Regions from separate parts of the Streptomyces thermocarboxydovorans genome, predicted to be linked through region 2. Evidence: riboswitches for the same ligand, from Rfam matches in the RefSeq annotation. Region 2 holds a riboswitch; the other holds the start of a gene.
What was found. A riboswitch is a leader RNA that binds a small molecule or an ion and turns the genes downstream of it on or off. The one in region 2 is predicted to bind glycine.
Positions count from the first base shown of each region.

Region 1: it holds a riboswitch for glycine, as region 2 does, so the genes downstream of both, gcvT (glycine cleavage system aminomethyltransferase GcvT) here and gcvP (aminomethyl-transferring glycine dehydrogenase) in region 2, are expected to answer to the same signal.

Region 1 is NZ_BAAAGU010000044.1:43,822-64,095, reverse strand. Features, by position in the region: gene ABD198_RS20890 (class I SAM-dependent methyltransferase) at 1-211, opposite strand, end outside; gene ABD198_RS20885 (alpha/beta fold hydrolase) at 439-1,218, shown strand; gene mnmA (tRNA 2-thiouridine(34) synthase MnmA) at 1,278-2,408, opposite strand; gene ABD198_RS20875 (N-acetylmuramoyl-L-alanine amidase) at 2,469-3,143, shown strand; gene ABD198_RS20870 (cysteine desulfurase family protein) at 3,173-4,342, opposite strand; gene ABD198_RS20865 (DUF4190 domain-containing protein) at 4,489-4,755, opposite strand; gene ABD198_RS20860 (hypothetical protein) at 4,806-4,973, opposite strand; gene ABD198_RS20855 (TetR family transcriptional regulator) at 5,088-5,753, shown strand; gene ABD198_RS20850 (thioesterase family protein) at 5,915-6,775, opposite strand; partial or broken gene ABD198_RS20845 (alpha/beta hydrolase) at 6,900-8,138, shown strand; gene ABD198_RS20840 (trimeric intracellular cation channel family protein) at 8,047-8,703, opposite strand; gene ABD198_RS20835 (ABC transporter ATP-binding protein) at 8,767-10,041, opposite strand; gene ABD198_RS20830 (ABC transporter ATP-binding protein) at 10,056-11,138, opposite strand; gene ABD198_RS20825 (ABC transporter permease) at 11,135-12,145, opposite strand; gene ABD198_RS20820 (ABC transporter substrate-binding protein) at 12,257-14,008, opposite strand; gene ABD198_RS20815 (ABC transporter permease) at 14,035-15,033, opposite strand; gene ABD198_RS20810 (enhanced serine sensitivity protein SseB C-terminal domain-containing protein) at 15,368-16,186, opposite strand; gene ABD198_RS20805 (enhanced serine sensitivity protein SseB) at 16,314-17,108, opposite strand; gene ABD198_RS20800 (AAA family ATPase) at 17,193-17,861, opposite strand; glycine riboswitch at 18,081-18,179, shown strand; glycine riboswitch at 18,180-18,303, shown strand; gene gcvT (glycine cleavage system aminomethyltransferase GcvT) at 18,339-19,457, shown strand; gene gcvH (glycine cleavage system protein GcvH) at 19,578-19,955, shown strand; gene glyA (serine hydroxymethyltransferase) at 19,969-20,274, shown strand, end outside.
Region 2 is NZ_BAAAGU010000033.1:2,069-11,646, forward strand. Features, by position in the region: gene lipA (lipoyl synthase) at 1-275, opposite strand, end outside; gene glyA (serine hydroxymethyltransferase) at 277-1,548, opposite strand; gene gcvH (glycine cleavage system protein GcvH) at 1,550-1,924, opposite strand; gene gcvT (glycine cleavage system aminomethyltransferase GcvT) at 1,948-3,048, opposite strand; gene gcvP (aminomethyl-transferring glycine dehydrogenase) at 3,081-5,936, opposite strand; glycine riboswitch at 5,990-6,087, opposite strand; glycine riboswitch at 6,088-6,184, opposite strand; gene ABD198_RS16730 (hypothetical protein) at 6,294-6,449, opposite strand; glycine riboswitch at 6,550-6,633, opposite strand; glycine riboswitch at 6,639-6,735, opposite strand; partial or broken gene ABD198_RS16735 (transposase) at 6,925-7,152, opposite strand; partial or broken gene ABD198_RS16740 (IS256 family transposase) at 7,319-8,503, shown strand; gene ABD198_RS30725 (hypothetical protein) at 9,018-9,185, shown strand; partial or broken gene ABD198_RS16750 (helix-turn-helix domain-containing protein) at 9,250-9,578, shown strand, end outside.

The sequences.
Region 1 (20,274 bases), on a different contig from region 2:
GGTTGTGGCCGACCGCCGCCTCGGCGCTGCGGGCGGCGTCGGAGGCCATCACGGCCCGGTAGTAGGCGATGTGGTCGCGGTGGCGCAGCCTCAGCCAGGTGTCGCGCAGGGCCCGCCGGGCGTACGCGGGGACGCGCTGCGGGTGACGCAGTGCGTAGCGGACCTGGTGGGCGAGGCTGCTCCGGTTCCTGCGGATGTCCTTGGCGGGCATGGTCCCTCCTCGGGAAGAACTCCGCTTCAGCGTGCGCTGTAGCCGGGTGGTTCGCTACCCCGGGGACGGTCCCTCGTGACGGCGGGACGCCGCATTACCGCCGACCGGAGCAACGGGCACGGCCGCGTGGTGGAGCCGGCTTCCACGGGAGCCGGGGTGGGCTGACCGCGTGGACGCGCGGCCCGCCTCACCGACGAATCCGGTGCCGTGCGGCAGTCTGCACAGGCATGGACAAGAACATCCTTTCGCGCGACGGCACCTCCATCGCCTATGAGAGTGCGGGGCGCGGGCCCGCCGTGGTTCTCGTCAGCGGGGCGATGTCGACGGGGGCGACGGTGGCTCCGCTGGCCGCCCCGCTCTCCGAGCGGTTCCAGGTCGTGGTGTACGACCGCCGGGGCAGGGGACGCAGCGGGGACACGGCGCCGTACGCGGTGGAGCGCGAGGTCGAGGATCTGGCGGCGCTGATCGAGGCGGTGGGCGGCGAGGCGTCGCTGTACGGCACCTCCTCGGGCGGTGCGCTGACGCTGCGGGCGGCGGCGAGCGGGCTGCCGGTGCGGCATGTCGCCGTCTACGAGACGCCGTACGCGATGTCCGGGGAGGCGCTGCGGGAGCGCGCGGAGTACACCGAGCGGCTGAACGCGGCGCTGGCCGAGGGGCGGCGCGGGGACGCGGTGGAGCTGTTCCTCCGGCTGACGGGGCTGAGCGATGCGGTGATCAAGGGCGCCCGGCAGTCCCCCATGTGGGCCGGGATGGAGTCGATGGCGCCGTCTCTCGCCTACGACGACGCCGTGATGGGCGACGGCGGCGTCCCGCGCGAGCTGCTGGCCTCGATCCAGGTTCCGGTGCTGTCGACCGCGGGCGACGCGAGCCCCGCGTGGATGCGGGACGCGGCACGGGCGATCGCGGAGTGGGTGCCCCGCGGCACCTACCGCACGCTGGAGGGCCAGACGCACATGGTGGAGCCGGACGTGCTGGCACCGGTGCTGGCGGAGTTCTTCGCGCGGTGAGGGCACCGGGGCCGACGCGGTGAGGTGAGCGCGCCCTCCTCGGGGTGTGCCGGGCCGGGTCAGGCCACGCCGGCCGTCGCACGGACCGTGGACGCGATGGTCGCCGAGCCCACCACACGGGTGCCGTCGTAGAGCACGATCGCCTGGCCGGGTGCCACGCCCCGGACCGGCTCGGCGAAGCGCACCCGCAGCTCGCCGTCGACCAGCTCCGCGGTCACCTCCGTCTCGTCGCCGTGGGCGCGCAGCTGGGCGGTGTAGGTGCCGGGGCCGGACGGGGCGGCGCCGCACCAGCGGGGCCGGACGCCGGTGAGGGCGGTGACGTCCAGGGCGGACGCGGGGCCGACGGTGACGGTGTTGTCCACCGGCGAGATGTCGAGGACGTAGCGGGGCTTGCCGTCAGGGGCGGGGGTGCCGATGCGCAGGCCCTTGCGCTGGCCGATGGTGAAGCCGTAGGCGCCCTCGTGGGTGCCGAGCTTGTTGCCGGCCTCGTCGACGATGTCGCCCTCGGAGCGGCCCAGCCGCTTGGCGAGGAAGCCCTGGGTGTCGCCGTCGGCGATGAAGCAGATGTCGTGCGAGTCGGGCTTCTTGGCGACCGCGAGACCGCGGCGCTCGGCCTCCGCGCGGATCTCCTCCTTGGTGGTGACGGTGTCGCCGAGCGGGAACATCGCGTGCGCGAGCTGCCGGTCGTCGAGCACGCCGAGCACGTACGACTGGTCCTTGGCCAGGTCGGAGGCGCGGTGCAGCTCGCGGGTGCCGTCCTCGCGCACCACCACCTTGGCGTAGTGGCCGGTGCACACCGCGTCGAAGCCGAGGGCGAGCGCCTTGTCCAGCAGCGCGGCGAACTTGATCTTCTCATTGCAGCGCAGGCAGGGGTTGGGGGTGCGGCCGGCCTCGTACTCGGCGACGAAGTCCTCCACGACGTCCTCGCGGAAGCGGTCGGCGAGGTCCCACACGTAGAAGGGGATGCCGATGACGTCGGCGGCGCGGCGGGCGTCGCGGGAGTCCTCGATGGTGCAGCAGCCCCGGGCCCCGGTGCGGAACGACTGCGGGTTCGCGGAGAGCGCGAGGTGGACGCCGGTCACGTCGTGCCCCGCCTCGGCGGCGCGGGCGGCGGCGACGGCGGAGTCGACTCCGCCGGACATGGCGGCCAGGACGCGGAGCGGGCGGTGGGGCTGCGGGGTGTCAGTCATAACCCCTCCAGGGTACGGGGGCGCGGGAACCGGGGCCGCCGGATATCCGTTGAGGATCGCGTGGGGGCAACAGCATCCGGGAATTCGGCTGACGGGGACCGGCGCATCGGGCGGCGGGCCCTGGTCGTGGGCGGTCTGGCCGCCGCCGCGGGCACCGCGGCGCTGGCCCGTGACGAGCTGGCGCGGCTGTGGTGGCGGGTGCCGGGCGTGGACAAGCCGCGCAAACCGGGCGAGGTCGACTACACGGGTGCGCGCTGGCTGGCGGCCTCCGACGCCAACTGGCGCCGCGCGGACCGGCCGGCCGACTTCCGCATCGACATGGTGGTCGTCCATGTCACCCAGGGCGATCTCGCCAGCGCCGTGAAGGCCTTCCAGGACCCTGGGCACCGGGCGGCGACGCACTACATCGTCGGCCAGGACGGCAAGGTCACCCAGATGATCCGCGAACTGGACGTGGCCTACCACGCGGGCAACCGCGACTACAACGAGCGCAGCATCGGCATCGAGCACGAGGGCTTCGTGGACCGCCCGGAGGACTTCACCCACGCGATGTACGAGTCCTCGGCCCGCCTCACGGCCCGGATATGCGCCCGCTACGACATCCCCGTGGACCGCGAGCACATCATCGGGCATGTGGAGGTCCCGGGCACCGACCACACGGACCCGGGACCGCACTGGGACTGGGACCGCTATATGAAGCTGGTCCGGCGGGCCCGTACGGCGGCGCAGGCGTGACCTGCCGGGCGTGCGTCCCTGGCGGGCCGTTACGTCAGCCCCGCCGCCCGGGCCCGTTCCACCGCCGGGCCGATGGCCTTGGCGACGGCCTCCACATCGGCCTCGGTGGAGGTGTGCCCCAGCGAGAAGCGCAGGGTGCCGCGGGCCAGGTCGGGGTCGGTGCCGGTGGCGAGCAGGACGTGGCTGGGCTGGGCCACGCCGGCGGTGCAGGCGGAGCCGGTGGAGCAGGCGATGCCCTGGGCGTCGAGCAGGAGCAGCAGGGAGTCGCCCTCGCAGCCGGGGAAGGTGAAGTGGGCGTTGGCGGGCAGCCGGCCCTCGGGTGCGGGGTCGCCGCCGAGGATGGCGTCGGGGACCGCCTCGCGGACCGCGGTGATCAGGTCGTCGCGCAGCGCGCCGATCTCGCGGGCGAACGACTCCTGCTGCTCGGCGGCCAGCCTCCCGGCGACGGCGAAGGAGGCGATCGCGGGCACGTCGAGGGTGCCGGAGCGGACATGCCGCTCCTGGCCGCCGCCGTGCAGCACGGGCACGGGGGTGTGCTCGCGGCCCAGGACCAGCGCGCCGATGCCGTACGGGCCGCCGATCTTGTGGCCGGAGACGGTCATCGCGGCGAGGCCGGAGGCGCCGAAGCCGACGGGCACCTGGCCGAAGGCCTGCACCGCGTCGGAGTGCAGCGGGATGCCGAACTCGGCGGCCACCTCGGCGAGTTCGCGGATCGGCAGGATGGTGCCGATCTCGTTGTTGGCCCACATCACGGTGGCCAGGGCCACGTCGTCGGGGTTGCGGGCGATGGCCTCGCGCAGGGCGTCCGGGTGGACCCGGCCGTAGGTGTCGACGGGCAGGTACTCGACGGTGGCGCCCTCGTGCTCGCCGAGCCAGTCCACGGCGTCGAGGACGGCGTGGTGCTCCACGGGGCTGGCGAGGACCCTGGTGCGGGCCGGGTCGGCGTCCCGCCGGGACCAGTACAGCCCCTTCACGGCGAGGTTGTCGGCCTCGGTGCCGCCGGAGGTGAAGACCACCTCGCTGGGCCGGGCGCCGAGCGCCTCGGCGAGCGTCTCGCGGGCCTCCTCGACGGTGCGGCGGGCGCGGCGGCCGGCGGCGTGGAGGGAGGAGGCGTTGCCGGTGACACCGAGGTGAGCGGCGAGTGCCTCGACCGCCTCGGGAAGCATCGGGGTGGTCGCGGCGTGGTCGAGGTAAGCCATGGTGAGCCCGATTCTACGGGTCCCGGCTCGTCTCTCCCGGTCCCTGGTCGGGCATGTGTGCGGCGGTCCGGCCGGTGTCGCCGGCGGCATGGTCCGGCCCTCCCCGAGTGCGGGAGGCTCAGGGCCGGCCGTGCCGGGGCGCCGGTTCAGATGCTCCAGGAGATGGTGTTGTCCGCCTGCATGAAGGCGGCGAGGACCAGCAGGTCGGCGATGCCGAGGCCGAGGCCGAGCCAGGCGCGGCCGGGGCGGCGGGTGCCGCGCACCAGCGCCACCGTGGCCAGCACGATCGCGATCGGCCCGAGGAAGACGTTGAGGACGAGCAGGCCGAGCAGGCCCAGGACGAAGGACGCGACGGCCATGCCGTCGGTGTCGCGCAGTCCGGTGCGGCGGCCGGCGGGTGCGGTGAGCTGCATGGTGATCGGGCTCCCTTGGTCGGACGGGTCGGATGTCTCGAGGGGCCCGGTCAGCGGGCCTGGGTGCCGCGGCGGCGGCCGTGCCGCTCGCGGAGGGCGAAGATGCCGAGCCAGGCGGCGATGACGACGGCCGCGGCGACGGAGAAGGACAGCGGCGCGTGGGCCACGGTGCCCAGGACGACGCCCAGGAGCAGCAGCGCGGCGACGATGAACAGCATGAGTGGTCCCCCAGGATTTCGGTGAACGTTTGTAGTTACACTTGTTCACTGACTTTCCAGTCTAGCGTGTGTCACACCTTTCCATTTCCGGAGAACAGTTGTTAACTGCATGGCATGAGTCACACCCTCGGCATCCGGCAGGCCCAGAAGCAGAAGACCCGGCAGGCACTCCTCGACGCGGCGCTCGAGCTGCTGGAGGGGCAGAGCCTGAGCAGTCTGGGGCTGCGTGAGGTCACCCGCGCCGTGGGGGTGGCCCCGACCGCGTTCTACCGGCATTTCCGCTCCACCGCGGATCTGGGCGTGGCGCTGGTCGAGGAGGCGCTGGGCAGTCTGCACCCGACCATCCGGACCGCGCTGTCGACCACCGGGGACACCGAGGAACGCATCGTGCGGGCCGTGGAGTTGATCGCCGGTCATGTGGAACGGCACCCGGCGCACGTCCGGTTCATCGCCCGCGAGCGGTACGGCGGCGTCCGGCCGGTGCGGGAGGCGATAGGCGAGCAACTCGCCCGGTTCGCCGAGGAGGTGGCCGAGGCGCTGGCCGAGGACCCGGTGTCGGAGGGCTGGAGCGGGGACGATCTGCTGATGCTGGCCCAGCTCTACGTGGACCAGATGATCATGACGGCCTGCGGCTTCCTCGAGGCGCAGGAGGCGGGGCCCGAGGAGCGGGAGCGCATCACCCGGCTGGCGATCCGCCGCCTGCGGCTGATCGGTGTGGGCCGGCAGCACTGGCTCGACGACGGCCACGGCGACAACGCCGGAAGCGGCACGACCAGTTGAGGCCGGGGGCCGGCCACCCGGTCACGCGCGGCCGCGGCCGGACCGCTTGAAGCCGGAGCGGCCACCCCGTCGCGCGCGGCGGCAGCGTCCCGGTCGCACACGACGGCGGCCGCCCCGCGCTGCGGGACGGCCGCCGGATCATGAACCGTACGCGGCGGTGCTCAGCCCAGCCGCACCCGGGCCAGCTGCCGGGACTGGGCCACCAGCCGGTCGTTGCTGTCCCAGACCTCGGCGTCCTCCTCCAGGAAGCCGCCGGCCAGATTGCGGGTGGTGATCGACACCCGGACCGGGCCCGGCGCCGGGCGGCAGCGGACATGGACGGTGAGCTCGACGGTCGGCACCCAGCCGGACAGGCCGAGCTCGAACGCGGTCGGCGGCAGCGCGTCCACCGCGAGCAGCAGCGACAGCGGGTCGTGGTCGCGGCCGTCGGCCAGCCCGAACCAGGCGCGCATCTCTCCCTTGCCGGAGGGCTTGCCGAGCGCCCAGCCCAGGGTCGACGGGTCGAGCTTGAGCATCAGCCGGTCGGCGATGGCGGAGCTGCCGTCGACCGGGGCGGGCCCGTCCTCGGGTCCGAAGCACTGCTCCATGGGCGGGATGGCGGGCGGCTCGGCCGTGGTGCGGACGTCGTCGGGCAGCGAGCCGAGGTCGCCGTAGGAGGCGAGCACGCGGATGCGCTCGACCTCGCGGCCCTGCTCGTCGTACTGGAAGAGGGACGCCTGGCCGGTGGACAGGGTGCGTCCGGTGCGCACGGTCTCGGTGCGCACCACCGCGGGGCCCGGCTGGGACGCGGTGAGGTAGTGCGCGGAGATGGTGAACGGGTCGGAGTGCGGCAGGGTGTCCGCGAGGGCGCGGCCCAGGACCGCCAGCAGATAGCCGCCGTTGACGGCGTTGATGATCGTCCAGCCGGCGGAGAGGTCGATGTCGTAGACGCCGGGCTCGCGGCGGGTGACCGCGGTGTCGCGGTCGAACTCGCTGGCGCCGATCGATGCCCGGACGGCCGGGGCGGAGGCTGCTTCTGGCATGGATGAACAGTACAAGAACTAACTACTAAGCGGTAGCTTTTGTGTCGCGCAGGACACCGGGAGAGCCACTGGGGCCCCGGTCACGGCGATGAACCGGATGCCCCCACTTCCCCTCTACCGGGACATGAGCCTCACCGGAACCCCGTTCCTCTGCACTCTCGCCGTGCTGTGCGTCCTGGCCCTCGGCCTGCCGCTGGTGCTGTGGAGCCGGGTCCGCGGACCGCGGGCGGTGCGGGCCCTCGCCCGGGTGTTCATGCTGCTGTTCGCCCAGCTCACCGCGGTCGCCCTGGTCTTCACTCTGGTCAACAACGCCAACCAGCTCTACGACGACTGGGGCGATCTGCTCGGCACCGCCGACCATGTGGAGCACGCCGCCGACCTCGGCGCCGACGGCACCGGAGGCATCTCGCTGGAGCGGCTGCCCCGGGTGCGGCAGACCTTCGGGCCGGCCCGCGGTCCCGGCATGCGGGCGGCCGGCGGCGTCCAGGTCACGAAACTCGAGGGGCGGGTGTCGGGGGTGCGCGGCGAGGTGTACGTCTGGCTGCCGCCGCAGTACGACGACCCCGCCTGGCGCGGACACCGGTTCCCGGTGGTGGAGCTGCTGCCGGGCTACCCCGGCTCGGCCAAGGCCTGGTTCGGCACCCTGGACGTGCACGAGCAGCTGCTGCCGCTGATGCGCAGCGGGCGCATCGCCCCGTTCGTCCTGGTGTCGCCGCGCACCACGCTGGTGCCGGGCGCGGACACCGGCTGCGCCAACCTGCCCGGCAAGGTGAACGCGGACAGCTGGCTCAGCGTCGACGTGCCGCGCATGGTGATGGACAACTTCCGCGTACAGCGCGCCCCGCAGGGCTGGGCGGTCGCCGGGTACTCGGCCGGGGGCCACTGCGCCACCAAGCTCGCCGTCGCCCACCCCGACCGCTACCGGGCGGCGGTCAGCCTCTCCGGCTACAACGACCCCGCCGCCGAGCGCACCTCCCTCACCGGGCGCGACCCGGCGCTGCGCACGGCGCACAATCCGCTGACGCTGCTGCGCGAGGCGGTCGCCCCGCCCCGGATCTCGCTGTACCTCTCCGGTCAGCAGGGCGACGGCTACGAGGACGCCCTGGCCCTCGGCCGGGCGGCGAAGCCGCCGACCAGCGTGCAGGTGGTGAAGCTGCCGCGGAGCGCGGGCGGGCACACGATGACGCTGTGACGGCCACAGGTGGTGCCGGCGTTCCGGTGGCTGACCGAGGAGCTGGGCGGGCAGCGGACCGTCTCCCACCCCTCGGCCCTCACTCCTCCCGGACCGTCGAGCGCCGGTGCCAGGCCCGGGGCGCCCGCCAGTGGTAGCGCATCGCCAGCAGCCGCAGCACGAACGCGGTGATCACCGCGGCCCCGCTGGTGAACGCGGTCAGCACGTCGTAGCGGATGCACAGCGCGACCAGCGCGGAGCCGACGATGGCGGGGACGGCGTAGAGATCGCGGTCCCAGCGCAGCAGCGAGGGCACCTCATTGGCGAGCACGTCCCGCAGCACGCCGCCGCCCACGGCGGTGGCCAGGCCCAGGCAGGCGGAGGCGGTCAGCCCGAGCCCGTACTCGTACGCCTTGATCGTCCCGGCGACGCAGAACAGGCCGAGGCCGGCCGCGTCGAAGACATTGACGGCCGCCTGGATCCGCTCCACCTGCGGGTGCAGGAAGATCACCAGGGTGGCGGCGAGCAGCGGGGTGACGAAGTACCCCAGGTCCGTGAAGGCGGCCGGGGGCACGGCCCCGATGACCAGGTCACGGAAGAGCCCGCCGCCGCACGCGGTGACCTCGGCGAGCACGGCGATGCCGAACACGTCGAAGTTCTTGCGGACGGCCAGCAGGGCGCCGGAGATCGCGAAGACGAAGATGCCGATCAGGTCGAGCGTGTGCTGGACGGACGGGCTGAAGAGTTGCTGGAGCACCCTTACATTCTCACCCAGCATCGAGCCCCCGCCTTGCAATAGAAGGCGAGGGCTCGTGGACGCTTACTTGTCCGAAGAGGGGTCCGAGGACTTCTCCGACGCCTCCGAGGCCTTTACGGGCCCGTCCGGGGACTTCCCGGGCCCGTCCGGGGACTCCCCGGACTCTCCCGAAGACTTCCCGGACTCGTCCGAGACCTTCTTCGTCTTCTTCGTCTTCTCCGCCGGCCTCTCCGGCACCCGGCCCAGCACGGCGGCGGCCTCCTTGGCCTCCGTCAGCAGCTCGGTGTCCTGCGGGGCCTGGTCCTCGAAGTTCTCCGGGTGGTGGCAGGCGACCCGCTGGCCGGGCCTGAGCTCCAGCAGCGGCGGCTCGGTGGTCCGGCAGATCTGCGTGGCCTTCCAGCACCGGGTGTGGAAGCGGCAGCCGCTCGGCGGGGAGATCGGCGAGGGCACGTCGCCCTTGAGCAGGATGCGCTCGCTCTTGGCCTTCCGGCGCTTGGGGTCCGGGATCGGCACCGCCGACAGCAGCGCCTTGGTGTAGGGGTGCATCGGCGCCTTGTAGAGCGAGTTGCGGTCCGCCAGCTCCACGATCTTGCCGAGGTACATCACCGCGATCCGGTCGGAGACGTGCCGGACCACCGACAGGTCGTGCGCGATGATCACATAGGTCAGGCCCAGCTCCTCCTGGAGGTCGTCCAGCAGGTTCACCACCTGCGCCTGGATCGACACGTCCAGCGCCGAGACCGGCTCGTCCGCGACCACCAGCTTGGGGTTGAGCGCGAGCGCGCGGGCGATGCCGATGCGCTGGCGCTGGCCGCCGGAGAACTCGTGCGGGTAGCGGTTGTAGTGCTCGGGGTTGAGGCCGACCACCGACAGCAGCCGCTGGACCTCCTTCTTCACCCCGCCCTCGGGCGTGACGCCCTGGAGCCGGAACGGCGCACTGACGATGGTGCCGATGGTGTGCCGCGGGTTCAGCGAGGAGTACGGGTCCTGGAAGATCATCTGCACGTCCCGGCGCATCGGCCGCAGTGCGCCGGTGCTCAGGTGCGTGATGTCCCGGCCCTCGAACTCGACCGTGCCGGCCGTCGGTTCGAGCAGCCGGGTGATCAGCCGGCCCATGGTGGACTTGCCGCAGCCCGACTCGCCCACGACACCGAGGGTCTCGCCCTTGCGGACCTCGAAGTCGATGCCGTCGACGGCGCGCACCGCGCCGGTCTGCCGCTGGAGCAGGCCCTTGCGGATCGGGAAGTGCTTCTGCAGACCGGTCACCTTGAGCAGGATCTCGCCGTCGGCGCCGGCGTCCTTGGCCCGGGTGCCACCGCTCTGCTGCGGGATGCTCACCGCTTTTTCGTCACTCACAGCTTCGGCGCAATCTCTTCGGTCCAGATACGCTCCCGCTGCTCCTGGCTCATGTGGCAGGCGGCCCAGTGCCGGCTGCCGACCTCGGTCAGCTCGGGGCGGACCGTGCGGGTCACGTCGTCCTTGGGGATGTCCGCGTACGGGCAGCGCGGGTTGAAGGCGCAGCCGGGCGGGAGGTTGATCAGGGAGGGCGGCGAGCCCTTCACCGGGATGAGGCGGTCGGTGTCGTCACGGTCCAGGCGCGGCATCGAGCCGAGCAGGCCCCAGGTGTAGGGGTGGCGGGGCTCGGAGAACACGGCCTCGGCCGGGCCGCGTTCCACGCACCGGCCGCCGTACATCACCAGCAGGTCGTCGGCCATCTCGGCGACGACGCCCAGATCGTGGGTGATCATGATGACGGCGGAGCCGAACTCCTTCTGCAGATCCCGGATCAGGTCGAGGATCTGCGCCTGCACGGTGACGTCCAGGGCGGTGGTGGGCTCGTCCGCGATCAGCAGCTCGGGGTTGTTCACCAGCGCCATGGCGATCATGGCGCGCTGGCGCATACCGCCGGAGAACTCGTGCGGGTAGCTGTCGACGCGCTTGGCGGGCTCGGGGATGCCGACCCGGTCGAGCATCTCGACCGCCCGCTGTTTGGCGGTCTTCTTGCTGACGTCGTGGTGGACCCGGTACGCCTCCACGATCTGGTGGCCGACGGTGTAGTAGGGGTGCATCGCCGACAGCGGGTCCTGGAAGATCATCGCCATCTTCCGTCCGCGCAGCCGGCGCACCTCGTCCGGATGGGCGCCGATCAGCTCCTGGCCGTCCAGCCAGACCTCGCCGCTGACCTTGGCGCGGGCCGTGCGGTGCAGGCCCATCACGCCGAGCGAGGTGACGGACTTTCCGGAGCCGGACTCGCCGACGATGCCGAGGGTCCTGCCGCGGGCCACGTCGAAGCTGACGCCGTCCACCGACTTGACCAGACCGTCGTCCGTGTCGAAGTGGATGCGCAGATCACGCACGGACAGGAACACGTCGTCCGCGTCGGACTGTGCGAGCGGCGCCGGTTCGCCGAGCGCCGCCTTTTCGAGCTTGCTCACGAGTACCTCACGCGGGGGTCGATGGCGGCGTACACCAGGTCGACGACGAGATTGCAGAAGACGATGAAGAAGGCCGCGACCAGGGTCACGCCCATGACGATGGGCAGGTCGTTGTCCTTGATGGACTGCACGGCGTACGCGCCGATGCCCTGCAGCGAGAAGACGGTCTCGGTGAGCACCGCGGTGCCGACCAGGAGCCCGAAGTCCATGCCGAAAATGGTGACGATCGGGGTGAGCGCCGAGCGCAGGCCGTGCTTGGTGACGACCGTGCTCTCCTTCAGGCCCTTGGCCCTGGCCGTGCGGATGTAGTCCTCGCTCATCGTCTCGAGCATGCCCGCCCGGGTGAGCCGGGCGTACAGCGCGGAGAAGAGGAAGGCGAGGCTGATCCAGGGCAGCATCAGATGCCAGGCCCAGTCGACGGGGCTCTCCGTGAACGGGATGTACTCCACGCTCTCCCAGATGGGGATCTCGTAGACGAACAGGGCGTTGAGGACCTGCCCGGTGAAGAAGATCGGGAGGGAGACGCCGGCCAGGGCGATGATCATCGCGATGCGGTCGACCGGCTTGCCCTTGCGCAGCGCGGAGATGACACCGGTCGTGACACCGCTGATCACCCAGATCACGGCGGCGCCGACGGCCAGCGAGAAGGAGACCGGGATCCGTTCGGTCAGCTGCGGCCACACCTCGACGTGGCTCTTGAAGGAGTAGCCGAAGCACGGGGCGTCGCAGTGGGTGGCGTCGGGGCCGAACTTGTAGTCGGCGCCCGCCACGATGGCCTTGATGAAGTCCCAGTACTGGACGTAGAGGGGCTGGTCCAGGCCCAGGTTCTTCTTGATCGCGGCGACGGACTCGGGGTTGGCGTCCTTGCCGACGTACTGGGTGGCGAGCTGATCGGCCGTCTGGCCGCCGAGCCGTGGGACCAGGAAGAAGATCGCGAAGGTGACTGCGCTGACCACCAGCAGCAACAGCACCGCGCCGAAGACGCGTCGGATGATGTACGCAGCCACAGCTGTGCGGCTCCGGACGGCCGGGGCGGATCGTGTCCGCCCCGGCCGTCCGGCGCCTTCACCTGCCTTTCAGTGGAATACCGGCCCTGCTGTTGTGTGAAGCGGCATGTGCTACTTGGCGGAGCTCATGAGCACGTAGTCGTACATGCCGAGGTACGCCTGGGTGACCGTGACGTTGGCCGCGGACTCCGGGCGGAACAGCAGGTTCTTGCGGTAGACGAGCGGCACGACGGTGGCGGTGTCCATCACCATCTTGTCGATCTCACCCCAGGTCTTGGTGCGCTCGGCCTCGTCGGTGTTGGCGATGCCTTCCTTGAGCGCCTTGTTGATCTTGGGGTCGTCCAGCTCCATCAGGTTGTTGCCGCCGGAGGGCTTGATGGCGGCGCCGTTGACGATCTGGTCCAGGAAGCCGTAGCCGGTCGGCCAGTCGGCACCCCACGCCATCGACATCATGCCGAGCTTGTGCTTGTGCACGTAGCTGGGGACACCGGCGAAGTTGGAGAAGTACTTGCCCGAGGGGAACTGCTTGATCTCGGCCTGGATGCCCACCTTCTTCAGGGCGTTCTGAATGGCGGTGGCGGCGGCGACCTCGGCGGGCCGGTCGGAGCGGGCCGTGAGGTTGGTGGCGAAGCCGTTCGGCTTGCCGCACTGCTTCAGCTCGTCCTTGGCCTTGTTGACGTCGCCCTTGTTGCCCGGCGTGGCGTAGGTGTCGAACTTGGTGTAGCCGTTCACCGTCGGCGGCAGCAGCGTGGTGGCCACGTCGCCCTTGGGCGAGCCGCCCATGGCGTCCACCACGGACTGCTTGTCGATGGCGTACTGCACGGCCTTGCGGCAGTGGATGTTGTCGAACGGCTTCACGTTCACGTTCAGCGCCAGGTACTGGGTGGCGCCGGCGTAGGAGATGTCCGTCTGCTTGGCCAGCTTGCCGGAGAGGACCTTCGGCTGGGTCTGCGGCTGCACACCCGTGCCGGCGGCGTCAGCCGTGATCTTGTCGGACAGCAGGTTGTTGTCGACGGTGACCGGGTTGACCTTGAACTTGATCTCGATCTTGTCCGGCAGCGCCTTGCGGATCGGGTCCGTCTTCGGGTCCCACTCCGGGTTGCGCACCAGGGTGGCGCTGCGGCCCTCCTGGTACGACTGGAACTTGTAGGGGCCGGAGGACACGATGTGCTGGACGTACTTCGCGCCGTCGTCCTTCGCCCGCGGCACCGGGGCCGTCTGGGAGAACGTCGCCAGGTAGTCGAAGTCGGCGAACGGCTGGTTGAGGTGGAAGACGATCGTCTGGTCGTCCGGCGTCTCGATGGACTTGATGCCCTCGGGCGACTTGTCCTTGTACGGGCCCTTGTACTTGTCGCCGCCCTCGAGGAACGCCTTGAAGTAGGTCGGGCCGTTGGACAGCGCCTCCGGCGCGAAGTTGGAGCGCTCGATGGCGTACTTGACGTCCTTGGACGTCACCGGGGTGCCGTCCTCGAACTTCACGCCCTTGCGCAGCTTGTACGTCCAGGTCTTGGCGTCCGCGCTCGGCTTGCCGAGGGACTCGGCGAGGTCGGGGACGACCTCGAGGCCCTCCTTGCCCGCGGCCGGCTTGAACGTGGTGAGCGTACGGCCGTACAGGCGGGAGAAGTTCATCACCCAGCCGTAGTAGCTGTTGCCCGGGTCGAGGGAGTCCGGCACGTCCGAGTGCTGGTAGGTGACGGTTCCCCCCTTCTTGTCCGACGCGTTGACGATGGAGGTAAGCGCCGCGTCCTTCTTGGCGTTGCCTCCGTTGCCGTCGTCGTCCTTGCCACCACCGCCGCATGCGGCAGCGCCCAGCGACAACGCCAGGACCGACGCCACGCCGGCGGTCACCCTTCTCGTCTTCACCTGAGGAAGCCCCCTCAATCGATGGATCACTTGCTGCGAGGGTCGAGGGCGTCACGCAGCCCGTCACCCAGCAGGTTGAAGGCCAGGACCGTGATGAAGATCGCCAGTCCGGGCACGAACATGTACTGCGGATCCGCCGTGTACAGATCCACGGCGTTGCTGAGCATGCCGCCCCAGGAGGCCTGCGGCGGAGCGATACCGACGCCGAGGAAGCTCAGCGATGCCTCGAAGAGGATGTTCGTCGGGATGATCAGCGTCGAGTAGACGATGATCGGTGCGACGAGGTTGGGCAGCAGCTCCCGGAACACGACGTAGGGGCCGCGGGCGCCCATGCTGCGCGCCGCCTCGATGAATTCACGCTCCCTCAGACTCATCGTCTGCGCGCGCACGATACGGCCGATGTACGGCCAGCTGAAGAAGCCGATCACGAAGATCAGCACGCAGATGCGCAGCGGCAGGCCGTCCAGTCCGAAGAAGCCGTCCTGCACCGAGGCCGAGATGGAGATGGCGAACAGCAGCAGCGGGAACGCCAGGAAGGTGTCCATCATCCGGCTGATGATGGAGTCGACCCAGCCGCCGTAGTACCCGGCGAGCAGGCCCATCACGGTGCCGATCAGCACGGAGAGCAGCGTGGCACCGCCGGCCACCAGGAGGGAGACCCAGGAGCCGTCGATGATGCGGGCCAGCATGTCCCGGCCGTACTGCGGGTCGACACCGAGCGGGTGCTCCCAGCTCATGCCGCCCCAGCCGCCCTTGGGGGCCAGCAGGGCGGGGTCGATGAGGTCCTGGTTGAACTTGTTGGGATCCAGGCCGAAGACCCACTGGATGGGCTTGGAGAGCACCGCCATCAGGACGAGCAGGACGACCACCACACCACCGGCCATCGCCACCTTGTCGCGCTTGAAGCGCATCCAGGCGATCTGGGTGAGCGAACGCCCCTCGATCTGGCTCTTCTTGACCCCGGCGAGCACGGCCTCGGGCTGTGCTCCGGCTTCCGCCCCCGTGGTCTCGATCGGTGCGGTCACGGTGCGATTGACCCCTCTCGGGCCGGCGATCCGCCGACCCCCCCTTGCTGCCGCTGTAGCGGTCGCTTGTCTCGTACACAGGACCGACCGGCCCGTGTCTCCGGGAGTCTTCAACGCATCGGCGATCAGTCGCCAGACCTGGTCGTGAATGGATGCGTAAACGTGATGCTGTCCTGGGAGTTCCGTTATCCGGACAGCGGCTAACGCGGGCCGGACGTAGGCGAATCGGGGCAAATCCCGGCACACAGGCGCCTTTTGACTCCGTCTACGCGCGTGAACCGCGCCCGGTGACGGGGGCGGGGCGCGGCGGTGGGGCGGGGCGGCCGGGTGCGGCTCAGTAGGCGCCGGGGGCCGGGGGCTGGACCGGCGGATAGCCGTAGCCGGCGGCGGGCGCGGGGGCGGCCGAGGGGGCCGGGGCGTGGGCCTCGCGGTCGTAGAAGGGGCGGGCGTTGTGGCGCAGCCACATGGCGACCGGGTCGTGCTCGTCGCTCATGGCGACCGTGGACACCGGAAGGCCGTCCGGGATGGCGGCGAGGGACTGCTGCATCATCGTGCGCACCGAGTCCACCGCCTGCGGGGAGGTGTCGTACACATCGAGGCCGATGGCCAGGTACGGAGCGCCGAGCGCGGGCTGGACCCAGGCGCGGCGCAGGGAGCGCACCGCCGGGGTGCGGTGGGCGTTCTGCGTGAGCAGGGCGTAGAACTGCGGGATCTCGACGGCCGGTTCGGACAGGCGCAGCGGCCCGGCGGGCTGGCGGTCGAGGCCGGTGGCGATGCGGCGCAGGTCGAGCCAGGGGATGCCGACGCCGCCGCCGGGGGCGTGCGGGTTGAGCCAGAGGCCGTAGTGGTCGGGGTAGAGGGCGCGGGCCACGTCGAGGCCGTCGACGACCTCGTAGGAGCGGTTCCAGCCGCTCGCCGAGAGTTCCTGCGCGGAGGTGACGCACGGGGCGTAGCCGTGGCCGTCGACCTCCATGTTGGCGTACTGGGCGTCCGGGGAGCCGGCCTGGCCGTGCCACAGCAGCATCCAGACCTGGCCGGTGGAGGGGGTGGCGAGGGCGCGCAGCAGGGCTTCGTAGGCGTCGTAGCGCCCCGGCGTCACCTGGCGCAGCATGTGCTCGACCTGGCCGGTCGCGGCGGTGCCGCTCGCGCTCACTGTTACCGCCCCTCTGTGTCAACGCCGTGAGTGGACCTAGCTTAAGGGTCGCCCCGGAGCCCGGGGTCCGCCGTGCGGCTGCGGGCACGGGGCGCCGTGGCCGGCCGCACGGGCCGCACCCCGCGGGTCAGCCGGCCGGCCGCTGGTAGAAGGGACGCACCCGCTCCCGCATCCAGGTGCCCACCGGGTCCTGCGTCACGTCCAGCAGGACCAGGTTGACCGGCCACGGTGTCGGCGCCTTGGCCAGGGCACGGCCGAGGGCCTCCAGCGGCCGGGCGCGCAGGTCGCCCTCCCACTGGGAGAGCTCCACGCCCACGAACATCACCGGATCGGCGGTCTCGATCGCCGCCAGGCAGCGGCGGGCGGTGGTGACGACGCCGATGGTGTCGAACTCCGCGGACGCCGCCGACAGGAAGTCGACGGGGTCGTCCTGCCAGTCGGGTTCGAACAGGCGGACGCGGGCACCGGAGGCCGGGCCGTCCAGCGGGGTGCGCCCTGCGCGGCACAGCTCGGCCACCGCGGGCGGCGGCAGCGGGATGCCGACCACCCCGCCCGGGTTGATCGCGATGCCCGCCTGCGGCGGCAGACCGCGCGCGAACTCCACGGCCGGCGCGATGGTGTACGCCATGTGCGAGCCGACGACCTGGTGGAACTGCTCCTCGGAGCTGAACACGGGGACGTAGGCCTGCCCGTCCAGCTCCATGGTGGGCAGGTCGAGCGGGCCGCTGTGCGGGCCGCCGCCGTTGGGCAGAGGCACCCAGATGAAGCTGCGTCCCAGCACCTCGACGATCCGCCCGCCGGCCGAGGGCACACCGAGCGACGCGGAGAGCACCTCCTCCAGCTCGTTGCCGGGCCACCCGCCATGCGGATGGGGATGCGCCTGCGCCGGGAAGTCCGCGGAGAAGCCCGCCGGAATGTCCATCTGCCTACCGCCTGCCTGAAACACTGCCGTGCCCAGAAGGCTAACGCGCCCTCCAGCCCCCGTTCTCCACGGCCGTCGCCCCGGTCAGCCCGTGAAGCCGATGTGCTGGAGGGTGTTGGCTGCGGGGCGGTCGAGGAGGACGGCCGAGGCGCAGCCGGGGGGCAGGTGGCCCTGGTGGGCTGCCTGGAGGAGGCGGTGGGTGGCGGTGCGGTGGCGGTGGAAGGCGTAGCGGGAGACGGCGCGGCCGCGGCGGCGCTGGCCCTTGAGAGCCTCGTCGGGCGGGACGTCGAGCAGGATCAGGTGCAGGGCGCCGCCGCGGCGGCGGGCCTCGCGGGCGAGCCAGCGCCGCACCCAGGTCTGGGTGCCGCAGTCGTGGACGACCAGGGGCTCGCCGGTGCGCAGGGCGCGGCGCAGGCCGGCGTAGTGGGCGAGGCGCACCAGGGGCCGGTAGCAGGCGTAGGGGAGGAAGCGGGGCACCCGGCTCGCCCAGCGGTCGCGGGTGTCCTGGGAGTCGATGCGCCTGCCGCGCACCGTGCGCTGCATCAGGGTGGACTTGCCGCTGCCCGGCAGGCCGGTGACCGCGACCAGGTCGCGCGGGCCGAACAGGAGCGCGCGCGGGCTGCGGCCCGCCCGGTCGCGCAGATCGCGGACGACGGGCGCGGGCAGCGGCGCGCACGTCTCCCGGGTGGGTGCGACGGGACTGCCGGGCAGCCCGACACCCGGGGTCGTGGCGTACGCCGTGATCCTGTTCACCGTGTTCGTCCTCCCCTGGGGCCGGTCCGGTGGACCCCTCCCCGCCGAGTGTAAAGAGACGGTAATGCCCTGGTGGTGCGTTTTGGTCCGCGTTCCGGAACAGACCTGTCACAGCCTGCTGTGATCGTCGTGCGCGCTGTGCGTCTGCTGAGAAGGGTCCCCCTGCCGAACGCGCGGGATGCGTGCAATGATGTGCGCGCCAACTGCATACCGGCCGTTTGAATCCGCGCGGGAGAGTCCCCGGCACCTTGCCGCCGGGGCGCCGAAGGAGCAAGTCCCTCCCTTGAATCTCTCAGGCCCCGTTACCGCGCGGGCGAGGCACATCTGAAAAGCGGGCCGCTGCCGCAGTGCTCCGGTGGCCCCACCCAAGGTGCAAGTCCTGATCGCCGCGACAGCGGTGGTCATGGCGAACCTCTCAGGTTCCGATGACAGATGGGGAGGAAATGTCCTCGCCTGTCATGCTTGGGAGACCGACCGATGAGCAGTACCGAACTCCGCCGCACCGCGCTCGATGCCGTGCATCGTGCCCTCGGCGCGACGATGACCGACTTCGCCGGCTGGGACATGCCCCTGCGCTACGGCTCCGAACGCGACGAGCACAACGCCGTGCGGACCAGGGCCGGCCTGTTCGACCTGTCGCACATGGGTGAGATCACCGTCACCGGCCCGCAGGCGGCCGCCCTGCTGGACTACGCCCTGGTGGGCAACATCGGGGCGGTGAAGCCGGGCCGCGCCCGCTACACCATGATCTGCCGCGAGGACGGCGGCATCCTGGACGACCTGATCGTCTACCGGCTCGGCGAGACCGAGTACATGGTGGTCGCCAACGCCTCCAACGCCCAGGTGGTGCTGGACGCGCTGACCGAGCGCGCGGCCGGTTTCGACGCCGAGGTGCGCGACGACCGCGACGCCTGCGCGCTGCTGGCGGTGCAGGGCCCCGAGTCCCCGGGCATCCTGGCGAGCCTCACCGACGCCGACCTGGAGAACCTGAAGTACTACGCCGGCCTGCCGGGCACGGTCGCCGGCGTGCCGGCGCTGATCGCCCGCACCGGCTACACCGGCGAGGACGGCTTCGAGCTGTTCGTGAAGCCGGAGCACGCGGTCGAGCTGTGGCAGGCGCTGACCAAGGCCGGCGAGGGCGCCGGGCTGGTGCCGTGCGGGCTGTCCTGCCGGGACACCCTGCGCCTGGAGGCCGGCATGCCGCTGTACGGGCACGAGCTGAGCACCTCCCTCACCCCCTTCGACGCCGGTCTCGGCCGGGTGGTGAAGTTCGACAAGGAGGGCGACTTCGTGGGCCGGGCCGCGCTCGCCGAGGCCGCCGAGCGCGCCGCGCAGAACCCGCCGCGGGTCCTGGTCGGGCTGGTCGCCCGGGGCCGCCGGGTGCCCCGCGCCGGGTACGCGGTGGTGGCCGGCGGCGAGGTGATCGGCGAGGTCACCTCCGGAGCCCCGTCGCCGACGCTGGGCAAGCCGATCGCCATGGCGTACGTCGACGCCGCGTACGCCGAGCCCGGCACCGAGGGCGTCGGCGTGGACATCCGCGGCACCCACGAGCCGTACGACGTCGTTGCGCTGCCGTTCTACAAGCGCCAGAAGTGACACCGTCGTAGCCGGACCACCGCGCGTGCCGCGCATCGAGGCACGTCCGGCCTGCTCACGCATGCCTCACCCAGGTCCCTGAGTCAGCAGTCATCACCCCCGTACAGGAGAATTCAGGCCATGAGCAACCCCCAGCAGCTGCGTTACAGCAAGGAGCACGAGTGGCTGTCGGCCGCCGAGGACGGCGTCGCGACGGTCGGCATCACCGAGCACGCGGCGAACGCGCTCGGCGACGTCGTGTTCGTCCAGCTCCCCGAGGTCGGGGACACCGTGACCGCGGGCGAGACCTGCGGCGAGCTGGAGTCGACCAAGTCGGTCAGCGACCTGTACTCCCCCGTGACCGGTGAGGTCACCGAGATCAACGAGGACGTGGTGAACGACCCGTCGCTGGTGAACTCGGCCCCCTTCGAGGGCGGCTGGCTGTTCAAGGTGCGCGTCTCCGAGGAGCCGTCCGACCTGCTCTCCGCCGCCGAGTACGACGCCCACATCGCCGGCTGAGGAGCCGTACGCCATGACCGTTCTGAACACGCCCCTGCACGAGCTCGACCCGGCGGTGGCCGCCGCGGTCGACGCCGAGCTGCACCGCCAGCAGTCCACCCTCGAGATGATCGCCTCGGAGAACTTCGCGCCGGTCGCGGTCATGGAGGCTCAGGGCTCGGTCCTCACCAACAAGTACGCCGAGGGCTACCCCGGCCGCCGCTACTACGGCGGCTGTGAGCACGTCGACGTGATCGAGCAGATCGCCATCGACCGGGTGAAGGAGCTCTTCGGCGCCGAGCACGCCAACGTCCAGCCGCACTCCGGTGCGCAGGCCAAC
Region 2 (9,578 bases):
TCGCAGCGCCGGGTGCACTGGTCGCCGCCGATGAGGAAGGTGGCTTCACGGTCCTCCCAACACTCGAAGATGTTCGGACAGCCCGCCTCCTGGCACACCGTGTGCAGCCCTTCGGCCTTCATCTGCGAGCCCAACGCGTTGTATTCCGGCCCCATCCGCGCCCGGGTCTTGATCCACTCGGGCTTGCGCTCGATCGGGGTCTGGCTGTTCCGCACCTCCAGCCGCAGCAACCTGCGGCCGTCAGGCGAGGCGGAAGGTGTGAGGGCGCCGCTCATCTCACAGCTCCGGGTACAACGGGTGTGCGTCGGCGAGCGCGGCCACACGGGCCCGCAATTTGGCGGCGAGACTCGGGGCGTACGCCGGATTGAGGGCCTCCGCGATGATGTCGGCGACCTCCGCGAATTCGGCCTCCCCGAAGCCGCGGCTGGCCAGCGCCGGCGTACCGATCCGCAGTCCCGAGGTCACCATCGGCGGGCGGGGGTCGAACGGCACAGCGTTGCGGTTCACCGTGATGCCGATGTCGTGCAGGCGGTCCTCCGCCCGCTGCCCGTCGAGCTCCGACTCACGCAGGTCGACCAGCACCAGGTGGACGTCCGTACCACCCGACAGCACGGACACCCCCGCGTCCGTGACATCGGGAGCACTCAGCCGTTCCGCGAGGAGTCGAGCGCCCGCGAGGGTGCGCTCCTGGCGCTCACGGAACTCCGGCTCGGACGCCATCTTGAACGCGACCGCCTTGGCCGCGATCACGTGCTCCAGCGGTCCGCCCTGCTGGCCGGGGAAGACCGCACTATTGACCTTCTTCGCCACGTCCTCACGGTTGGTCAGCACCACCCCGCCGCGCGGGCCGCCGAGTGTCTTGTGCGTGGTCGTGGTCACCACGTCGGCGTGCGGCACCGGGTTCGGGTGCAGGCCCGCGGCCACCAGGCCGGCGAAGTGCGCCATGTCCACCATCAGGTACGCGCCGACCTGGTCCGCGACCCGCCGGAAGGCGGCGAAGTCCAGCTGCCGGGGGTACGCCGACCAGCCCGCGATGATCAGCTGCGGCCGGTGCTCATCGGCAAGTCGCTGCACCTCCGCCATGTCGACGCGGTTGTCCTCCGCGGAGACGTGGTAGGCGACGACGTTGTAGAGCTTGCCGGAGAAGTTGATGCGCATGCCGTGGGTGAGGTGCCCGCCGTGCGCGAGGTCCAGGCCCAGGATGCTGTCCCCCGGTTGGAGGAGCGCCGTCATCGCGGCCGCGTTCGCCTGGGCTCCCGAGTGCGGCTGCACATTGGCGAAGGCCGCACCGAACAATGCCTTCACCCGTTCGATGGCGAGCTGCTCGAGGACATCGATGTGCTCACACCCGCCGTAGTAGCGACGGCCCGGGTAGCCCTCGGCGTACTTGTTCGTCAGGACGGAGCCCTGCGCCTCCATCACCGAGACCGGTGCGAAGTTCTCGCTCGCGATCATCTCCAGCGTGCTCTGCTGACGCTCCAGCTCAGCACGTACGGCGGTGTACACGGTGGGGTCGAAGTCGGCGAGCCGACGGTCCAGCACAGACATCTCAGGCTCCTGCCGTGAGAGCCGCGTAGGCGGTGGCGTCCAGCAGATCCGGCGTACCGGTGATCCGCATCCGGAACAGCCAGCCCGCTCCGAACGGGTCCGTGTTGACCAGGCCGGGGTCGGCCACCGCAGCTTCGTTGATATCGACGACCTCGCCGTCCGCAGGAGCGAACAGGTCGCTCACGGACTTGGTCGATTCGATCTCTCCGCACGCGTCGCCAGCCTTGATCGTCGCGCCGACGGCAGGCAGGTCCAGGTAGACGACGTCGCCGAGCGCGTCTGCTGCGTGGGCGGTGACACCGACGGTCGACAGCTCTCCCTCGCTGGCAATCCACTCGTGGTCGCTGGTGTACATCAGGTCGGTGGGCAGGCTCATGATCTGTTCTCCTCGGGAGGTGGTCAGGCTCGGCGGCGGTAGAAAGGCAGCGGAACGACCTCGGCGTACTCCTGACTGCCCCGGATGTCGACGAGCACCTTGGTGCCGGGTTCGCTCCGGTCGGTCGGCAGGTATGCCATCGCCACGGGGTGGCCGAGGGTGGGCGACAGAGCGCCCGAGGTGACCTCGCCGATGCGCTCGCCGGTGTCCGGGTCGAGTACGGCGTAGCCGGTGCGCGGAGCTCGTCGACCGGTCGAGGCCAGCCCGACCAGCACGCGGGTGGGCCCCTCGTCACGACGGGCAGCCAGGGCCGCCTCGCCGACGAACCCGCCGGGCTTCCCGAACACCACGACTCGGCCCAGTCCCGCGTCGAACGGCGTGGTGCCGACGGTGAGCTCCTGGCCGTACAACGGCATACCGGCCTCGAGGCGCAGCGTGTCACGGCAGGCCAGGCCGCACGGGACCAGCCCGTGCCGCGCGCCCACCGCGCTGACGGACCGCCAGACGGCCATCGCATCCTCGGGACGGCAGTAGATCTCGAAGCCGTCCTCGCCGGTGTAGCCGGTGCGCGCGAGCAGCACCTCGCGGTCCGCCAACCGCGCCGGGTCGATCGCGTAGTACTTCAGCAACGGCACCTCGACGTCGACCAGTTCGCTGACGATCGCCGGTGACGTCGGGCCCTGGACCGCGATCAGCGCCCACTCGCCTGAGGTGTCCCGGATCGTGGTGACGTAGCCGTCGATCCGATCACGCAGCTGGGAGAGCACGACCAGCGTGTTGCCGGCGTTGGCCACGACGAGGTACCTCTCCTCGGCCAGGCGGTAGACGACGAGGTCGTCGAGCACTCCGCCGGTCTCGTGGACCAGCATGGAGTAGCGCGCGCGGCCGACGGCGATCTTCGACGGCCGTCCGACCAGGGCGTGGTCGAGAGCCCGGCCCGCCTCGGGACCGGACAGCTCGATCTCTCCCATGTGGGTGAGGTCGAAGATTCCGGCGGTGGTCCGTACGGCGTGGTGCTCGACCAGCTCGGAGGTGTAGCGGAGTGGCATGGACCAGCCGGCGAAGTCGGTGAACGACGCACCGAGCTCCATGTGGATGTCGTGCAGGGGTGTCTTCTTCGACATGATGGTTCCTCTTCGGACCATGGCGGGCCGGGTCACGACGCGAACGACTCGGGAGGCGGGCAGGAACAGACCAGGTTCCGGTCACCGTGCGCCTGGTCGATCCGGCCGACAGGCGGCCAGTACTTGTCGGACGTGACGCCCGCCGGGAACACGGCCCGTTCACGCGAGTAGGCCCGGGTCCACTCGCCGGCGATCGCGGCTGCGGTGTGCGGCGCCCGTCGCAGCGGGCTCTCCTCGACGGCCCAGACGCGCTTGTCCACCAAGTCGATCTCCGCGCGGATCGCGATCATCGCCTCGCAGAAGCGGTCCAACTCCTGCAGGCTCTCGCTCTCCGTCGGCTCGACCATCAGCGTGCCGGCGACCGGGAAGCTCATCGTCGGGGCGTGGAAGCCGTAGTCGATGAGCCGTTTGGCGATGTCGTCGACCGTCACACCCGTGGCGGCGGTGATCGGGCGTACGTCGAGGATGCACTCGTGGGCGACGAGGCCGGCCTCCCCGGCGTACAGGACGGGGAAGTGCGGCGCGAGCCGGCGGGCGACGTAGTTGGCACTCAACACGGCCGTCCGGGTCGCCTCGGTCAGCCCCTCCGCACCCATCATCCGGATGTAGGCCCACGGGATCGGCAGGATGCCGGCACTGCCGAACGGCGCTGCGCTGACCGCCCCGATCCCGTCGCGACGCCCGGTATCGGGGTGTAGCGGGTGGGTGGGCAGGTACGGCGCGAGGTGCTCGGCCACCGCGACCGGGCCGACGCCCGGCCCACCGCCGCCGTGCGGGATGCAGAACGTCTTGTGCAGGTTGAGGTGTGACACGTCGCCACCGAACTCACCGGGCTTGGCGATCCCGAGCAGCGCGTTGAGGTTGGCGCCGTCGACGTACACCTGCCCGCCGTCCTCGTGCACCAACTCGCACAGCTGGGTGATGCTCTCCTCGTAGACGCCGTGCGTCGAGGGGTACGTCACCATGATCGCGGCCAGGTCGTCGGAGTGCTTCGCGCACTTGGCCTCGAGGTCGTCGAAGTCGACCGTGCCGTCGGGCCGCGACGCCACCACGACGACGCGCATCCCGGCCATCACGGCCGAGGCGGCGTTGGTGCCATGCGCGCTGGCCGGGATCAGGCACACGTCGCGTCCGGGCTGGCCGTTGCTCCGGTGGTAGGCGCGAATCGCCAGCAGGCCTGCGAGCTCGCCCTGCGATCCGGCGTTCGGATGGATGGAGACTTTGGCGTAACCGGTGACCTCGGCCAGCCACGTCTCGAGCTGCTCGACCAGGGCCAGGTACCCAGCCGCGTCCGTGAGGGGCGCGAACGGGTGCAGGTCCGCGAACCCGGGCCAGCTGACCGGCTCCATCTCCGTGGTTGCGTTGAGCTTCATCGTGCAGGACCCGAGCGGGATCATGCCGCGGTCCAGCGCGAAGTCACGGTCGGAGAGCTTGCGCAGGTAACGCAGCATCGCGGTCTCCGACCGGTGCTGGTGGAAGACCGGGTGGGTGAGGAAGGGGGAGGTACGGCGCAGTCCCGGCGGAAGCGCCGCCGGAGCGCCGGCCGCCAGCCCGTCCAGGTCGTCGCCGGCCCAGCCGAAGGCGTCGAGCACGAGGCGGACGTGGTTTTCCGTCGTGCCCTCGGAGCAGGAGATGCCGACGTGGTCGCCGTCCACCAGCCGCAGCCGCAGGCCCTTGTCGTGCGCGGCCGCGACGACCTCCTCGGCACGGCCAGGGACCCGCACCAGCAGGGTGTCGAAGAACTCACGGTGCACCACCGTGATCCCACTCGCCCGCAGACCCGCGGCGATGAGCGTGGCGTGCCGGTGCGTCCGTCGGGCGATCTCGGTCAGACCGTCGGGGCCGTGGTAGACGGCGTACATCGACGCGGCCACGGCGAGCAGAACCTGCGCCGTGCAGATGTTGGAGGTCGCCTTGTCGCGCCGGATGTGCTGCTCGCGGGTCTGCAGGGCGAGGCGGTACGCCGGTCGGCCGGCGTCATCCACGGACATGCCCACGAGCCGGCCGGGCAGATGGCGTTCGAGCCCTGCGCGGACCGCGATGTAGCCGGCGTGCGGCCCGCCGTAGAACAGGGGGACACCGAAGCGCTGGGACGAGCCCACGACGATGTCGGCGCCGTACTCACCCGGTGGCACCAGCAGGGTGAGCGCCAGCAGGTCGGCGGTCACGGTGACCAGCGCCCCGCGAGCCCGCGCCGCAGCAGTCACCTCGCGCAGGTCGCGGACCGCGCCCGAGCAGCCGGGGTAGGACAGCACCACCCCGAAGAAGTCGCCCTCCGGCAGCGGCTTGGCGACGTCGATCTCGCCGACCTCGATGCCGACCGCCGCTGCACGCGTGCGCAGGACGTCGAGGGTCTGCGGCAGAGTGTCACGGTCGACCAGGACGCGGGGGTGGCTCTTGCCTGCGACGCGGCGCATGACCGTGACGGCCTCGGCGACCGCCGTACCCTCGTCGAGCAACGACGCGTTGGCAGTCGGCAGCCCGGTGAGGTCGCCGACCATGGTCTGGAAGTTGATCAGCGCCTCGAGCCGGCCCTGGCTGATCTCTGGCTGGTACGGCGTGTAGGCGGTGTACCACGACGGGTCCTCCAGCACGTTGCGCCGGATCACCGCGGGCGTGGTGGTCGCGTGGTAGCCAAGGCCGATCATCGGGACAGCCACGGTGTTCCTGCTCGCGAGCTCCTGCAGCTCGGCGCGCGCCTCGGACTCAGTGGCGGCGGGCAGGTTCAGGTCGGAGGTGCTCCGGATGCCGCTCGGAACGGCGGCGTCGATGAGGCCGGCCAGAGTCGGATAGCCGACTTCGGCCAGCATCTTGGCGCGGTCGGCGTCGCTGACGCCGATGTGACGGGTGGCGAACGCGCCGGACGCGGAGGATGCGGGTGAGGTCATGGCGGGAGGCTCCCTGTTGAAGGCACCGCGGACGCGGCACCGTGGACGGGTGACCTCCCCGCTCTGTCATCGGTACCTGAGAGCTTCACCACCGGGTCCGGCGGTTTGCACCGTGGGCGCAGGACGTGGCGTCCTGACTTTCCAGAGGAGCCTCGCCGAAGCGGTAGTTGGGCCTGAGAGATTCCGGGGAGGGGTTGCTCCTTCGGCGCCTCGCCAAGGGTGGGCGAGGACTCTCCCGCTTCGGTTCGAACAGCGCGATGTCGAGTTGTCGAGCCTGGCCAAGTGGTCAGGTGGTGCTGCCGTCAAGGCGGGGCAGCACCCTGACGGCACCTGGTGACTGCTGGGTCACGCCCGCAATCAGGCGTGGTCCTCGGACGCGAGCACAAGGATGGCGACGTGGTTCTTCGTCATGAGCGTGACCAGGTCGAACACCACGGTGGCTGCAGCGACACGGGTGATCTCGGCGTGGTCATAGATCGGAGCGGCTAGGTGTTCCGGGCTTCGAAAGACCATGCTCGAAGGCACCGAACGTCGACGGGGATACAACAAACCATGGGGGCTTCCTCGAGTGTCGAGCACAGGCAGAAGCCTGTGCGGCCGAGTGAGCCTCCCCCTCTGTCATGTGGCCTGAGAGCTTCGCCGCGGAGATCCGCGGCTTGCACCGTGGGCGAGGCGCGTGAACGCCTGCTTTCCAGAGTCCGCCTCCGCTGCGCGGTAACGAGGCCTGAGAGTTTCCGGGGAGGATTTGCTCCTTCGGCGCCACGCCGTTGCAAAACGTGGACTCTCCCGCGCAGAATCGTCAGCAGAGTATTCGGTTGTCCGGTCCTTCGGGCGACAACTTACGGGCACCGCAATGCGGCCGTCAAGTGCCCGCGGCTTCGGGCTCACCGGTGGTAGTGCCCGTAAGGGCGTAGCCCTTGAGCTGCCGACTGTAAACGCCGGCTTCAGGGAGTAGGCACTCTCTTACCCGGCAGCAATGGGCAGTGGTTCGCCCGTTCTTGGCCACCGACACATCGTCGATCACCCCGGACGTCGGCGTGATCAACGCAAGCATCCGTTCGGCGACCCGCCGCTGCACCGGCATGGGATCCCACGTGGACTGGTTCACGAACAGCTGCAGGTTCTGCTCGTTGCCGTCCGGCAGCCGCGAGGCCATCGCCCGGATGGACTTGCGGCGACCGTCCAGCATCAGTCCCCGCAGATAGCAGTCGCCCCTTGGCGAGTCATTGAGCTTTTCAGGGCGGGGTTGCGTCCTGGGAAGTGGTGTACGGGCTCCCACCTGATCCGGGCGTTTGGCCCGGCGTCGGAGTGAGTGTCCGGATATGAGAACGGCCACCGGCTGATCTTTCAAGACGACCAAGTCTTTGAAGGAGATCAGCACGATGACCGCACCCGACGGTCTGCCCCTGCACGCCCTCGCGGAAGACAACCTCGCCCCGGCGAGTCCGGACCTGCTGCGCGCGATGGTCAAGACATTCGCCGATGCGCTCATGTCGGCGGAGGCCGACGCTCTCTGCAACGCCGAATACGGGCAGGTCAGCGACGAGAGGGTCAACCACCGCAACGGCTATCGTCCCCGCGAGTGGGAAACCCGCGCCGGCACCGACGAGCTCGCCGTTCCCAAGCTGAGGCAGGGCAGTTACTTCCCGCACTGGCTCCTCGAGCGTCGCCGCCGGGCCGAGCAGGCCCTGATCTCAGTGGTCGCCACCGCCTACCTGCTCGGCGTCTCCACTCGCCGGGTCGAGAAGCTCGCCGAGTCCCTCGGGGTGACCCAGCTGTCGAAGTCCCAGGTCAGTGCGATGGCCAAGCACCTGGACGAGCAGGTGGCAGCCTTCCGCAACCGGCCCCTGGACGCCGGCCCGTACTCGTTCGTCTCGGTCGACGCGCTCACGCAGAAGGTCCGCGAGGGCGGCCGGATCATCAACGTCCACGCGCTGATCGCGGTCGGCGTCAACGCCGACGGCCATCGCGAGATCCTCGGCCTGGACGTCGCCACCGCCAAGGACGGCGCGGGCTGGCTGGCCTTCCTTCGTTCGCTGATCGCCCGCGGCCTGCCCGGCGTCCAGCTCGTCATCTCCGACGCCCATGCCGGCCTGGTCGACGCGATCGGGGCGATCCTGCCCGGCGCGTCGTGGCAGCGATGCCGCACCCACTACGCCCGCAATCTGCTCAGCCAGGTCCCGAAGTCGGCCCAGCCCTGGGTGACCACGCTGCTGCGGACCGTCTTCGAACAGCCCGACACCGACGCGGTCCACGCACAGATGCGGCGCGTCCTGGACGCCCTGGAGGCCAAGTTCCCCAAGGCCGCCGCCCACTTGGACGCAGCTCAGCACGACCTGCTGGCCTTCACGGCCTTCCCGCGGGAGATCTGGCGGCAGAGCTGGTCGAACAACCCGCAGAAACGGCTGAACAAGGAGATCCGCCGCCGCACCGACGTGGTCGGTATCTTCCCCGACCGCACCGCCGTCATCCGGCTCGTCGGCGCGGTCCTGGCCGAGCAGAACGACGAGTGGACCGAGGCCCGCCGCTACATGGGCCGCGAACTTCTTGCCCGCTGCCGAGAGATCACCGCGACCGTCCGGGACCTGGAAGAGGAGCGTTACGAGCGGACGAACCACGCCCATCTCTCCCGCCGTCGGCCGGAGTTCATGCCCACCCACCCCGAAGCAACCGATATAGATCGTCTGACATGCGTTCGGGGCCGTCCTTGGGTTCTGCTGCGCTTTCCGCGGTACCGCTCCTACGATCCGTCACCAGGCCGGTACGCCGGGAGAGCGTGGGAGGGCGTGGGGATGCGGGAGCTGGAGCGGATCACGGCTCGCCGGAGCGAACTGGACACGCTCGCTGAGGAGTTGGTCAAGCAGCTGCAGGAGGTCCAGGCCGAGCGGGAGGAGCTGGTGATCGCCGAGCGGGTCCTGAATCGGCTGGCCGTGCAGGACAGGGCCGCGGCCGGCGGCCGCCGCGACCGTCGCCCCAGCTCCCGCCCGGGTGGCGGGGCGGGCGGTACTGCTGATCCCGCACCGCAGCGAGACCCCCGACGAGGCCGCCCTGCCCGCTGACTACCGCAGGATCCTGGCGATCGTGCGGGCCGCCGACAGCCCGGTCCAGGTCAGGGCTGTCGGCGAGGAGCTGGGCCTTCAGGTGGCGGTGCGCGGCAAGCTGGAACCGCTGCGCGCGAAGATGACCAAACTCGCCGACCGCGGCTGGCTGCACAAGCGACCCGACGGGCGGTTCACCGCACGCCCGTAGCCGCACCGCAGGCGAGTATCGGCAGGGCGTAACCGGCGGGCCCCCGGCGGCAGTTGAGTTTGGTGTGAAGAAAAACAACGGTCTCGCCGAGGGCCCTGACGGCCTTGTCTACACCGCCCGCCTGCCGCTGTCGAGTGCCACCCTGAACTATCTCGCCGGCCTGATACGCGGCCATCTGTAGAAGATCGGCTCGCGGTGGCGTGCCCTGCCCACGGGGAAGATCGCCGCCATCGTGCTGGCGGTGCTGCGCTGTGACCAGCGGCCGGGCGACCTGGCCGGCGGCAACGGGATACACCGCACCACCGTGACACGGTGGGTCAGGGAAGTCGTCGGCCTGCTGGCCGCCCGCGCCCCGCGCCTGGAGAGGGCCCTGAAGAAGATCGCCCGGAAGGG